3 regions of the Pseudarthrobacter sp. RHLT3-21 genome follow, and region 2 is predicted to be linked to each of the others. Evidence: riboswitches for the same ligand, from Rfam matches in the RefSeq annotation. Region 2 holds a riboswitch; each other region holds the start of a gene.

Region 1 (4,273 bases), 340 kb from region 2:
GGGCCAGGACCGGGTCATCGTTGGTGTAGGCGAACACTTTGAAGCCCCGGTTTACAAGCTGTTCCGTAGCATCCACGAGCTCCACGGCGTCCGGCAGCAGGGTCTGCTCGTCGGCGATGACTTCCAGCTTGATCCAGTCGGTTTCCAGCGCTTCGCGGGCGAGTTCCGCCGTCATGACCGCGTCCCGGGCGGTGAAGCAGCCTGCGGTGTTGGGCAGGATCCGGATCCCGTGGTCCACCAGGAGCTGGAAAAGGGACCCCGATTCAGCCGGCGAATAGCGCCGCATGGCCACCGTGGTCAGTTCGGTTCCGGACGCCAGCAGGGCTGCCCCCAGCCCGTCGAGGCTCGGGGCGCCACCGGTGCCCATGATGAGGCGGGAGCCGAGCTCGACGCCGTCGATGACCAGCCTGTCTGCGGCCTCGGGCCGGTTCTGTGTGCTGATGTTGCTGGTTACTGTCATGGTGTCAGCCTCCCTGGACTGCTGTGACCAGTTCGACGTCGTCACCTTCGGCGAGCGCCGTGACGAACCACTGGCTGCGGGGTACTACTTCGGAGTTATGGGCGACGGCGACGCCGAGTTTCTGCCCGTCTGTCGCCTGGCCGTTGGCTGCAAGTTGACGGCCCGTGATCTGGCTGATGAGGGTGGTGATGGAGGCGTCGTCCGTCACGGAATGGCGCGAGCCGTTGAGGGTGATGTTCATGCTGATTCCTTCTGTGGGTCGAGGTCCTTCGTGCTGCTGATGTCCTTGGGTGGGGACGGTACTCCGGCCAGTCCGTGCTCTGTGCCGGCCACCTGGTGCTTTCCGGAAAAGCGGGCCGGGCTGAGCGCCCCCCATCGCGGGTCTGTCCGGCCGTCCAGCAGGTCCCGGCAGATCGCCGCCGCCGCCGGAGCAAGCAGCACTCCGTGGCGGAAGAACCCGGTGGCAACAATCAGCCCGGCAATGTTCCCCGCGTTCCCCGCGCTGTGCCCGCTGCCGGTCCCGGCTGCCCGGTCCGGTACCCTGCCGAGAAGAGGTGCGTTGTCCGGAGTCGCCGGCCTTGCCCGCGCCGTGCATTCCAGGAGTTCAAGCTCCGAGACGGCCGGCACCAGGACCTGGGCGTCACGCAGCAACTGGTAGACGCCGCCGGCCGAGACAGCACCGTCGCCGGTCCCGGCGAGCGCGTCCTCCCGCTGCGTTGCCCCGATCACCACGGTGCCGTCCTGCCGGGGAACGATGTAGACCGGCACGCCATGGACCATTCCGCGGACCGTCGAGGTGAGGAGCGGGCGCAGGTGCTGCGGAACTGCTAGTCGAAGGATGTCACCGTAGACAGGCCGCAAGGGCAGCTGCAGTCCTTCCGGGAGGCCATCCAGCGACGCCGCCTGCAATCCGTTGGCCACGATGGTCTCGCGCGCTTGGACGGTTCCGCCGTGGGCGAGCTTCACGCCGCTGACGCGGCCGTCCTCCCAGAGAAGGGCAGCGGCCCGCTGGTCAACGGCAAATCCCCCGCGGGCACCTGCCACGGCGGTTCCTGCTCCCGGTTCGTGGACGGCCAGGACTTCCTGGAGGCACGCCACCAGTTTCCGTGGATCCACCTGGTGGTCGGCGGGGATGTCCAGGGCGCAGGATATTGCCGGGCTGAGCAGGGATTCCCTCGTCCTGGCCGCACGGACGGTCAGGGGTTCCACCACCAGGCCGCTGGCCTGCTGCACGGCCCGGAGGTCCATCAGCGCCCGGCGGTCCGCAGCGTCCGCGCCGATGGCGAGGGTCGGCGTCGTCAGATATCCGGTCTCTCCAGCCCCCGCCAGGGCGAGGTCTGCCGCGAAGGCAGGCCACAGGCCGGAGGACGCCAGCATCAGCTCCAGGAGGTCTTCCTCCTGGTAATGCAGTTCGCTCACAGGGGCAAGCATGCCGGCGGCTGCCCAGCTGGCCCCGTTCCCGGGCGCGTCATCGATCAGCACGACGGAACGGCCGGATCGCCGGGCCTCCCAGGCTATGGCGTGGCCGATGACTCCGCCGCCGATGACTGCCACGTCGGCGTGCAGCACGGCGGCCGGGCTGGCTGATGCAGTCTCAGGTTGGTTGCTTATTGCGGGGGGCATATGGTTCCTTCCCTACGCCGGTACTAGCCGGATCAGGTCAAGCGGTCGGCTCTGACGCCCTCTCAGCCCGGCCGCTTTGTGACGGCTGCATCGGGCTCCCGCAGTACCCGCCCAGTTTAGGGGAATTAGGCTGGTTTCCATGAACGCGCAATCTTTCGCCGCTGCAGGCACGTCCTCCGCCGCCTCTTCCACCCCCACATCCTTGACCGGAACAGACCCCACCGACGGCATAGACACGGGCCTCCCGCACAGCGCCAGGCTGTATCTGTGCACCGACGCGCGCCGTGACCGCGGGGACTTTGGCGAGTTTGTGGACGCGGCTTTTGCCGGCGGCGTCGACATCATCCAGCTCCGCGACAAGGCGATCGAGGCGGCGGAAGAGCTGGAGCTGCTGGCCGTGGTTCAGGCGGCGGCCGAACGTCACGGAAAGCTGTGGGCCGTCAACGACCGTGCCGATATCGCGATGCTGTCCAGCGCCCCCGTCTTCCACATCGGGCAGAAGGACCTGCCGGTCGCGTCCGCCCGCACCCTGCTCGGGGCCCCCGCGGCGATCGGGCTTTCCACACACACCGCCGAGCAGATTGAAGGCGCCATCCGGCTGTCCGGCGGGCTGACGTCCGAACGCGGCCTGGACTACTTCTGCGTCGGACCGGTCTGGGCCACTCCCACCAAACCCGGCCGGGCCGCCGTCGGCCTTGACCTGGTGCGGTACGCGGCGGATGCAGTCCGCGCTGCCGGTGGCACCCCGGCCACTTTCCCCTGGTTTGCCATCGGAGGCATCGATCTCGGCAACGTGGAGCAGGTGGTGGAGGCCGGTGCCGGCAGGATTGTTGTGGTGCGTGCCATCACCGAGGCCTCCGATCCCGCAGCGGCGGCGGCGGCGCTCCTGGCGGCCCTGGACGCGGGCGCATCCTGAGAATCCCCCGCGTCGCGGACGGCGGGCGTGCACGATCCGTGGAAATCGGGCTAACCTGACTTTCGTGTCACATCATCGGTTGGCCCCCAATGTCCACGAGCAGACCAACGACCTCGCGGCGGCACTGAGCGCCCTGCGGACCGAGCTGGAACTACCGGGACCCTACCCGGCGGAGGCGGTCCGGGACGCGGAAACGGCAGTGGCCGCGCACGAGTTGCCCGGCGCCGACCTGACGGACGTGGACTTCCTCACCATCGATCCGGCGTCGTCCACTGACCTGGACCAGGCCCTGTTCATCGAGCGCGCGGGCCCTGGCTACCGGGTGCTTTACGCCATCGCCGACGTGCCGTCCTTTGTCCGCCCCGGCGGCGGACTGGATGCAGAGACCCGGCGCCGCGGCCAGACGTTTTACGCCCCGGACGGCCGTATCCCGCTGCACCCGGAGGTCATCAGCGAAGGGGCCGGCAGCCTCCTGGCCGGGCAGCTCTGTTCCGCCTATGTGTGGGAGTTCGGGCTGGACGACACCGCACAGGTCTCCGCGGTGAGTGTCCGCAGGGCCACCATCCGCAGCCGGGCCAAGCTGAGCTACAAGGGAGTCCAGGCCGAACTCGACGCCGGGACGGCCGGCCCTGTCCTGCAGCTCCTGAAGGAAGTAGGGCTCAAGCGCGTTGAACTGGAGCGGCAGCGTGGCGGCGCCAGCCTGAACATGCCCGAGCAGGAAATCGTGCAACTGCCCGACGGCGGCTACCGGATTGCCGCGGCGCCGCAGCTTCCGGTGGAGGACTGGAACGCCCAGATTTCCCTGATGACCGGGATGGCGGCGGCAAACCTGATGTTGGCGGGAAAAGTGGGCATACTGCGCACCATGCCCGCGCCGGACGAGCGCTCCCTGCGTCACTTCCGCATCCAGACCGAGGCCTTGGGCAAGCCATGGGACGGAAAAATCAGCTACGGCGAATACCTCCGCAGCCTTGATCCGACCCAGCCCCGGCAACTGGCCATCCTGCACTCCGCCGGCATGCTGTTCCGCGGCGCCAGCTACACGGCGTTCGACGGCATCGTGCCGGACGACGCGATCCAGTCCGCCATCGGCGCCGCCTATGCCCACACCACAGCACCACTCCGGCGCCTGATCGACCGCTTTGTCCTGGTGATTTGCGAAGCCCTGAGCAACGGCAAGCAGGTACCGGACTGGGCACGGGAAGCCCTGCCGTCACTGCCGGAGATCATGGCCGGATCCGACCAGCTGGCATCGCGGATGGAACGCATGGCGC
Region 2 (4,273 bases):
CCCGGCAGGCCGCAGCCGGCCTAGGACGACCAGACATATACCCCGGTGCGCGCGGCGTCATCGATGGAGTTGGCCAGCTCCGCGAACTGCTGGACATAGGTCCGGGCCTCGGCCGCGCCGAAGGGCATGTCATCCTGGGTGGCCCACTTTTCAGCGACGTCGTCCAGGACATTGCCTTCACCTTCAGTCTCATAGCTGAGCAGGTCCGCCAGCGCACGCACCATGGCCGGCGGAACTCCAAGGAGGGAATCACTGGCCACGTCAACCATGGCCAGTTCGTAGTCCGCGCCACCGGCATGGACCGCAGCACCGGCAAGGTCGCCCAGCTGTTCGATTTCGAAATCGCTGATTCCGGGGATCCGCAGGGCAGGGCCCGTCGGGGAGCCGCCGTCATCAAGGACATCGGCCCGCCTTAGCGCGGCATCGTGGGTGGCAACAAAAATTTCAGTGAAGCCCATGGGAACAGCTCTCATTCCGTCGACGGTGCGGCCCAGAAGGGCAGCATAAGGCGCCGCCCCGGCCGTTCAGAATCAGCCTAGTACAAGGCGCGCCGCACATTTGGCATCCGCACTCAGCGGACGGCGACACGGATGCTGTTGCGCCAAGGATCCTCGAACCGAAGTTCAGCGCCCGTGTGGTGCGAGGCCACACCGGCGACCTTCAGGCGGTCGGCGAGCGCTCCGACGTCGTCCCCCGAAGGGACCTCGATGAGCACCTCGCCCAGGCCCAGGGTGTCCTTGCGGGGCCCGGCGCCGCGGCTGTTCCAGACGTTCATGGCCATGTGGTGGTGGTACCGGCCCGCGGAGACAAACAGGGCCTGCCCGTGCCAGCCCGCGGTCTTCTCGAAGCCAAGCGTGCCCACGTAGAAATCGTGCGCCGACTGGACGTCGCCCACCTGGAGGTGGACGTGGCCTATGCCGGCTTCGGTGGCCTGCTGGCCGCTCATGGATTCCGGCGTCAGGTGCTGCTCAAGGTAGCGCTGCGGCGGCAGGGCCAGGCTGTCCATCACCACGTCCTTGCCGTTCCAAGACCAGTTTTCGCGGGGCCGGTCCCAGTAGAGTTCGATGCCGTTGCCTTCGGGGTCATTGAAGTAGAAGGCCTCGCTGACGAGGTGGTCTGCGCTGCCGGTGAAGGAGCGGGGTTCGTACTGTGCGGCCGTGGCTACCGTTGCAGCAAGCGAAGCCTGGTCATCAAAGAGCAGCGCGGTATGGAACAGCCCGGCCTCTCCCCTCGCGGGCAGGTTCAACGACGGCGCGGCCGCGAGGTGGACCAGGGGGCGCTGGAGCCGGCCAAGGTAGATTCCGCCGTCCTGTTCGGCGACAACCTCCAGGCCGAGCGCACGCTGGTAGTAGTCGGTCATCAGCTTCATGTCGCCTACCTTGAGCATCACGGTGCCCATGGAGAGATCGGCAGGAAGGAGATCCTGGCTGGTGGCTTCTGCAGACATTGAAAACTCCCGGTCCGGTGGCCTTCGGGGTCGAAGGCGACTATAGCTCCAATTTACTTGAAGCTTCAATTTAATTCAAGTGGCTGAGCAGACAGGTTGCGACCGCTTCCCGTGATTGCTGTCACCAGGCCACCCTCGGCCTGTGGTAGCTTCGAATTGACCACACGGGAGCCCTTGCAGGGGCTGAGATCGGGCTAACGCAGCCTGCGACCGTTGAACCTGTCCGGGTAATGCCGGCGAAGGAAGTGAGTATTCATTGAATACACAAGAAACACAGCTGATCCCTGCCCAAAATGAAGCCGACCAGGATCAAACGGTCCAGCCTGAAACCCAGTCACTGAAGTCCCATTCGCTGGCGTTTATCACTGATGACGCCACCGGGATCCGGGTTCCCGTGACCGAGATCGCGCTGGAACCGTCACCGAACGGCGAGGCGAACGGGCCTTTCCGGACCTACCGCACGGCCGGTCCGGGCAGTGATCCGGTGGTGGGTCTCAACCCGTTCCGCTCGGAGTGGATCGCCGCCCGCGGCGACACCGAGCCCTACAGCGGCCGGGAACGGAACCTGCTCGACGACGGCAAGTCAGCAGTGCGTCGCGGCGCAGCCTCCGCAGAGTGGAAGGGCGCGCAGCCGGTGCCCCGCCGCGCCGTCGGGGGCAAGAATGTCACGCAGATGCACTACGCCCGGCAGGGTCTCATCACGCCGGAGATGCAGTTCGTTGCCCTCCGCGAAAACTGCGGCGTGGAACTGGTCCGCAGCGAAGTCGCTGCCGGCCGCGCCATCATCCCCAACAACATCAACCACCCGGAATCAGAACCGATGATCATCGGCAAGGCCTTCCTGGTGAAGATCAACGCGAACATCGGCAACTCCGCGGTGACCAGCTCCATTGCCGAGGAAGTGGACAAACTCCAATGGGCCACCCAGTGGGGCGCCGACACGGTGATGGACCTGTCCACCGGCGATGATATCCACACCACCCGGGAATGGCTCATCCGCAACTCCCCCGTGCCCATCGGAACAGTGCCCATTTACCAGGCATTGGAGAAGGTCAACGGCGAGGCCAACGCACTGACGTGGGAGATCTTCCGGGACACGGTCATTGAGCAGTGCGAGCAGGGCGTGGACTACATGACCATCCACGCCGGTGTGCTGCTGCGTTACGTGCCGCTGACGGCAAACCGCGTCACCGGCATTGTCTCCCGGGGCGGTGCGATCATGGCGGGCTGGTGTCTTGCCCACCACCAGGAGAACTTCCTCTACACGCACTTCGACGAGCTTTGCGAGATCTTCGCCAAATACGACGTCGCGTTCTCCCTGGGCGACGGACTGCGCCCGGGAGCGACGGCGGACGCCAACGACGCCGCCCAGTTCGCCGAGCTCGACACCCTGGCCGAATTGACCCAGCGGGCGTGGGAATTCGATGTACAGGTCATGGTGGAGGGTCCCGGGCACGTCCCCTTCCACCTGGTGCGGGAGAACGTGGAACGCCAGCAGGAACTCTGCAAGGGCGCCCCGTTCTACACGCTGGGGCCGCTGGTCACAGACATTGCCCCGGGCTATGACCACATCACGTCAGCCATCGGAGCCACCGAGATCGCCCGCTACGGCACGGCGATGCTCTGTTATGTCACGCCCAAGGAACACCTTGGCCTCCCGAACAAGGACGACGTGAAGACCGGGGTGATCACCTACAAGATCGCCGCCCATGCAGCCGACCTTGCCAAGGGCCACCCCGGCGCCCATGAACGGGACGATGCCCTGTCCAAAGCCCGGTTCGAGTTCCGCTGGCGCGACCAGTTCGCGCTATCCCTTGACCCGGTTACAGCGGAGGCCTTCCATGACGAGACGCTGCCGGCCGAGCCGGCGAAAACGGCCCACTTCTGCTCCATGTGCGGCCCGAAGTTCTGCTCCATGAAAATCAGCCAGGACATCAGGGACGAATACGGTTCCGCAGATTCGCAGGCGGCCATCGCCGAGGCCTACAGCGGGATGCGCGAAAAGAGTGCGGAGTTCCTGGCCGCCGGCGGGAAGGTCTACCTCCCCGAGCTGCGGATCCCTGCCGGGAGCTGATGGCTCAGGAAGCCTGAACTGAGCGTGACCTGCCGACGTCGGCGATGAAGGACCGGATGGCACGGTCACCTTCGGCAGAGTCCTGGGGCCGGTGTCCTCCCGCAGCAATGCGGTGCAGGGCACCGGTTTCCTGCAGATATCCGGCGATCTCCTCGTAGAGCGGTTCCCAGCCGCCAGTCAGGACCATGGTGGGGACGCCCGGAACAATGTGCAGCGGCGCGTCCCAGGACGGTGCCTGCAACCGGAGCCGGCGTGCTGACCGTTGTTCCTCCGGCGTGGCGGGCTCCTGCAGGTCCGCCGCGAACATCCTCCGTACGAACTCACGCTGGAAGTCTTCGTCACTGAGTTGGTGCCGGACGTCGAACAGCGGTTGCATCAGGGCCCTGTGGGCAGATGTGGCCGGAAGTTCGGCGGTCAGGGACAGGCACGCCGGTTCAACCAGGGTGAGGGAAAACACCAGATCGGGGCGTTCGACGGCGGCCATCATGGCCGCAATGGCGCCCTGGGCGTGGGCGACAACGTGGCCGCCGGCGGCACCGCGGCCGTCATCGGCAAGGGAGCGCAGGATGATGGCAGTGTCTTCAGTGAACGAGGACTCCATGGGTTCAGCGACGGGGTCAAAGCCGTGCCGCCGCAGGAACAGGGCGTCGTACGTCAGCGCCATTCCATGCTGGCGCGGCCACGCCGCCGCACCGAAAGGTCCGGCGCCGTGCACGAACACTACGCGCTGCTTAAACATGAGCCAACCCTAT
Region 3 (4,273 bases), on a different contig from region 2:
CCACCCTGTACCTCCACGCGCTCAACGTCAGCAGCCCGGAAGAGGTCGAAAACCTGCGCAGGGAAGTCCGCTCCATCGAAGCGGGCCTGATCAGGATCATGGGCACCCGCGACGAACTCGAAGCAATCCGGCAGGAGGCCGCAGCATGATGCAGACCGTCCTGGCTGTCACGGCAGTCATTCTTTCGCTGGCAGCGGCGGGAGCCATCATCAGGATCTCCCGCGGCCCGTCGCTGCTGGACAGGGTGCTGGCCTCCGACGTCCTGCTCGCGATCCTCGGCGCGGCCCTGTGCATCGACATGGCCGTCAACCGGCACCTGAACAACCTGATGCCGCTGGTGGCGCTGTCCATCGTCGGCTTCATCGGGTCAGTGACCGTTGCCCGCTTTGTGGCCGACCGGCGGGAGCAAGCCAATGAATCCTGAGGCCACCGTGGTTGACAGCGTCATCGATACCGTGTCGGCGGTATTCCTGGTGGTGGGTGCCCTCATGTCGCTCGCCGCCGCCGTCGGGCTGCTCAGCTTCCCGGACCTGCTGAGCCGTATGCACGCGGCCACCAAGCCCCAGGTGCTGGGGCTGTTCCTGCTCCTTGCGGCCATCGGTCTGCAGCTGCGCACCTGGTGGGTGTGGCCGGTGCTGCTGGTGGCCTGGATTTTCCAGCTGCTGACCGTGCCGGTTTCCGCCCATATGGTGGGCCGCGCCGGCTACCGCACCAAACACCTGCACCGCGAGCTCCTCAGCTCCGATGAACTCGACGCCGTGGTCCAGAAGGCGGCACAATCGGCCCGGGATGAGTCCTCCCGGGATGAAGCGTCCGACGGCGGCCGGCGGGACTGAGCGTCACCCACCGTCCGGACCGTCCCGCGTGAGTGACGCCGCCCGCGCGAGTTTTTGTCCAGATAACACGGTTTGACGGACGGTTAGAGGCCGTTATCTGGACAAAAACTCCGGGGTGGTGGTGCGGTTAGACGATGTCCTGGGACTTGGCGAAGCGGGTGATGGCCCGCTGCGTGCCGCGGTTGGCGAGCACCTGGATGATGGTGCTGACGGAGGCCGAAATGAGCGCGAACGTCAGCGCCGAGCGGAGGCTCGTGGGGGTGTCTTCGTCTTTGCCGGTGGGAGGCTTCCGGCCGGTGGACTTTTCCCATACGGTATTGACCATCTTGGTGCCGACGAATCCGGCGCCGAGGCTGATTGCGGTGCCGAGCAGCTTGATGAACAGGTTCATTCGTTGAACTCCTTGTGAGCGGATCCGGGATTGTCTTTAGCCTAACCCGGCTGCATGGACTCCAGAATCTCCCGCAGCGCCTCCACCACGAGGTCGTGGTCCTGTTGCTGGGGCAGGCCTGAGACCGTCACCGTGGCCACGGCGCCAACGCCGGCGACGTAGACCGGGAAGCAGCCGCCGTGCGGTGCGTAAGTCGATTCGTCGAACCAGCCGTGGTCTTCGATGCGGCCTCCGTGCAGCCTGCCACGGAGTCCCACCAGCAACGACGGGATCTCGTACCTGGCGGCGGTGCGCTGCTTGGCCCGGATCCAGTGCTCGTTGTCCGGGGTGGCGCCGTCCAGGGCCACGTGGAACAGCACCTGGTCACCCTTGGTGATGTCTATCGCGATGGGCAGCCGGCGCGTCTTTCCCAGCTCCACCAGGAGCAGCCCCAGGTTGAGGGAATCGTCCTTGGTGAAATGCGGAAACTGCAGCTCGCTGATCTCGGCCTCGATCCGGGCGATCAGCGCCTCAAGCAGCCCCTCCGCCTGGGCCACTCTCGAGTCGGGATTGAAGGCAGTCACAGTCGGGTTGTTGGCAGTCATGGCCCACAATCTACCCCGCCCGCGGTGTAAACTGGACAATGCCCATCAGGGCAGATTTATTAACGACAGGGGAGCGCCGCCGTCGGACATCACTGGCATTTGCCGGGGGACCGAAGACGGGCGCTGAGAGTGCGGACAGCCGCAGACCCTCGAACCTGATCCGGTTAGTACCGGCGCAAGGGAGTCGAGTTCTCGAAGTGTCCGGCAAACGGCGGCAGCGCCGCACACCTGGTACTTTCCCCTCCTGTTCCTCAGGAGGACCGAATGACAACTGCAGCAATCAAAAAGACCGGCAATACCTGGCGCGTTGTGGACATCGTGGTGGCGGCGCTCATCGCCATCACCGGCGGCGTGATCTTCTGGGCCTGGTCCCAGGGCGCCGGCATCATTTCCGCCCCCATGAACGCCGTTTACCCCCCGCTGACCGGCCTGATCGCCGGCGGCTGGATGATCCCGGCGGTGCTGGGCATGCTCATCATCCGCAAGCCCGGCGCGGCGCTCTTCTGCGAAGCGGTGGCCGCCACCGGCGAACTCATCATGGGCTCCCAATACGGCGCCACGGTGCTGATCTCCGGAATCCTGCAGGGCCTGGGCGCCGAACTGGTGTTCTTCCTGCTGGTGTACGGCAACGTCCGGTTCAAGTCCTTCCTGCACCAGAAGTACAACCTCATCGCCGCGCTGCTGGCCGGTGCCGGCGCCGGACTGTTCTGCGGCCTCAATGACTCCTTCCTGCCGTGGGGCTGGAACATCGCCTACGAGCCCGCCGACAAGCTCGCGTACATCGTGTTCTGCACCATCTCCGGCGCAGTGATAGCGGGCGCCTTGTCCTGGATCGCCACCCGCGGCCTGGCCAGGACCGGCGTGCTGAGCTCGTTCGCGTCCCGGAAGGCAGCTTCGGAGCCCGTCTTCAACTGATGACCGCTTCCGACGCCGGCGCTTCCGGAGTGCGCCCCGCCGCGGTGTCCGCCCGTGGCTGGGGCTGGCGGCATGCCGGACGTTCCGCCCCCGCCGTCCATGGGCTCGACCTCGAGATCGCTCCCGGCGAGCGGGTGCTGCTGCTGGGCCCCTCGGGCGCGGGCAAGTCAACGCTGTTGCACGCGCTCGCCGGGGTGCTGGGGGATGAAGGGGACGACGCCGACGAAACCGGTTCGCTGCTGATCGACGGCGTGGTGCCCCGCGGGCAGCGCGGCCGCTCGGGGCTGATGCAGCAGGACCCGGAAACGCAGGTGGTTCTGTCGCGCCTGGGCGACGACGTCGCCTTCGGCGCCGAGAACCTCGCCGTTCCGCCGGACGAGATCTGGCGGCGCGTCCATGAAGCGCTCGACGACGTCGGCCTCCGAAGTGCCGGGGGCCGCGTGGGTGGCGGAGCTGGTTTGAACGCCAACGGCGCCGGTTTGAACGCCGACGGCGGGCCCGGTGCCGCCGGGCTGCCGCTGGACCACCCGACGTCGGCCCTGTCCGGAGGGCAGAAGCAGCGATTGGCTCTGGCCGGTATCCTCGCGATGCGGCCCGGGCTGATCCTGCTGGACGAGCCCACTGCAAACCTTGATCCCGCCGGTGTGCTGGAAGTCCGCGACGCCGTGGGCCGCTGCCTGGACAAGACCGGCGCCACACTCGTTGTGGTGGAGCATCGCGTGTCCGTGTGGAAGGACCTGGTGGACCGGATTGTGGTGCTCCAGCCGGGCTCCGCAGCGGGCTCCGCTGGAAGTTCCGCCGGTACGTCCGCAGTCCTGCTGGACGGGCCGCCGGACCAGGTGCTCGCGGAGGCGCGGGACATGCTGATCGGCGCGGGCGTGTGGGTGCCGGGGTATGTTCCGGCAACCCGCCGCCGTGCGTCCACAGGCTCCGGTGACCTGCTGCTGGCCGCTGAGGACCTGGCCGTCTCCCGCGAGCGTCCGCGGCGCCGCGGCCTCCGGACCATCCCGCCCGTGCCGGTGCAGTCGGGCATCACGGCCCAGGTCCGTTCCGGCCACGCACTCACCGTCACGGGGCCCAACGGCGCCGGCAAGTCAACGTTTGCGCTGACGCTCGCCGGACTTTTGGCGCCGGTGGCGGGGAAGGTGTCCGCCGCTGTCGAGCTTTCCGAGGGGGCCGGGATCAATCCCTTCAAATGGAAAGCCAACCAGCTGATTTCCCGCATCGGAACCGTGTTCCAGGAGCCCGAGCACCAGTTTGTTACCGGCCGGGTGCTGGACGAGCTGATGTTCGGCCCGCGGCACCTGGGGCATGGCGAGGAGCGGGTTGATGAGCTGCTGGAACGGCTGCGCCTGACGCACCTGGTGGACGCCAATCCGTACACGTTGTCCGGCGGCGAGAAGCGGCGCCTGTCGGTGGCCACGGTCTTGGCTGCACACCCGCGTGTGCTGGTGCTCGACGAGCCGACCTTCGGCCAGGACGCCAACACCTGGGCCGAGCTCGCATCCTTCCTCTCGGAATTGCTCGACGCCGGGACCTCCGTGGTT

Evidence for each region. Region 2 has a riboswitch for thiamine pyrophosphate ahead of thiC (phosphomethylpyrimidine synthase ThiC). Riboswitches for the same ligand answer to the same signal wherever they lie in the genome.
Region 1: it holds a riboswitch for thiamine pyrophosphate, as region 2 does, so the genes downstream of both, thiO (glycine oxidase ThiO) here and thiC (phosphomethylpyrimidine synthase ThiC) in region 2, are expected to answer to the same signal.
Region 3: it holds a riboswitch for thiamine pyrophosphate, as region 2 does, so the genes downstream of both, AC50YA_RS12635 (ECF transporter S component) here and thiC (phosphomethylpyrimidine synthase ThiC) in region 2, are expected to answer to the same signal.

Annotation. Positions count from the first base shown of each region.
Region 1 covers NZ_JBWZCI010000001.1:74,639-78,911, reverse strand. Annotated here, with positions in the region: gene AC50YA_RS00400 (thiazole synthase) at 1-460, opposite strand, end outside; gene thiS (sulfur carrier protein ThiS) at 465-701, opposite strand; gene thiO (glycine oxidase ThiO) at 698-2,083, opposite strand; TPP riboswitch at 2,076-2,195, opposite strand; gene thiE (thiamine phosphate synthase) at 2,223-2,999, shown strand; gene AC50YA_RS00380 (RNB domain-containing ribonuclease) at 3,064-4,273, shown strand, end outside.
Region 2 covers NZ_JBWZCI010000001.1:413,316-417,588, reverse strand. Annotated here, with positions in the region: gene AC50YA_RS01900 (hypothetical protein) at 21-458, opposite strand; gene AC50YA_RS01895 (VOC family protein) at 572-1,447, opposite strand; TPP riboswitch at 1,602-1,709, shown strand; gene thiC (phosphomethylpyrimidine synthase ThiC) at 1,704-3,521, shown strand; gene AC50YA_RS01885 (alpha/beta hydrolase) at 3,526-4,260, opposite strand.
Region 3 covers NZ_JBWZCI010000010.1:33,440-37,712, forward strand. Annotated here, with positions in the region: gene AC50YA_RS12610 (Na+/H+ antiporter subunit E) at 1-149, shown strand, start outside; gene AC50YA_RS12615 (MrpF/PhaF family protein) at 146-424, shown strand; gene mnhG (monovalent cation/H(+) antiporter subunit G) at 414-836, shown strand; gene AC50YA_RS12625 (DUF4235 domain-containing protein) at 964-1,227, opposite strand; gene AC50YA_RS12630 (heme-degrading domain-containing protein) at 1,269-1,811, opposite strand; TPP riboswitch at 1,869-2,011, shown strand; gene AC50YA_RS12635 (ECF transporter S component) at 2,076-2,726, shown strand; gene AC50YA_RS12640 (ABC transporter ATP-binding protein) at 2,726-4,273, shown strand, end outside.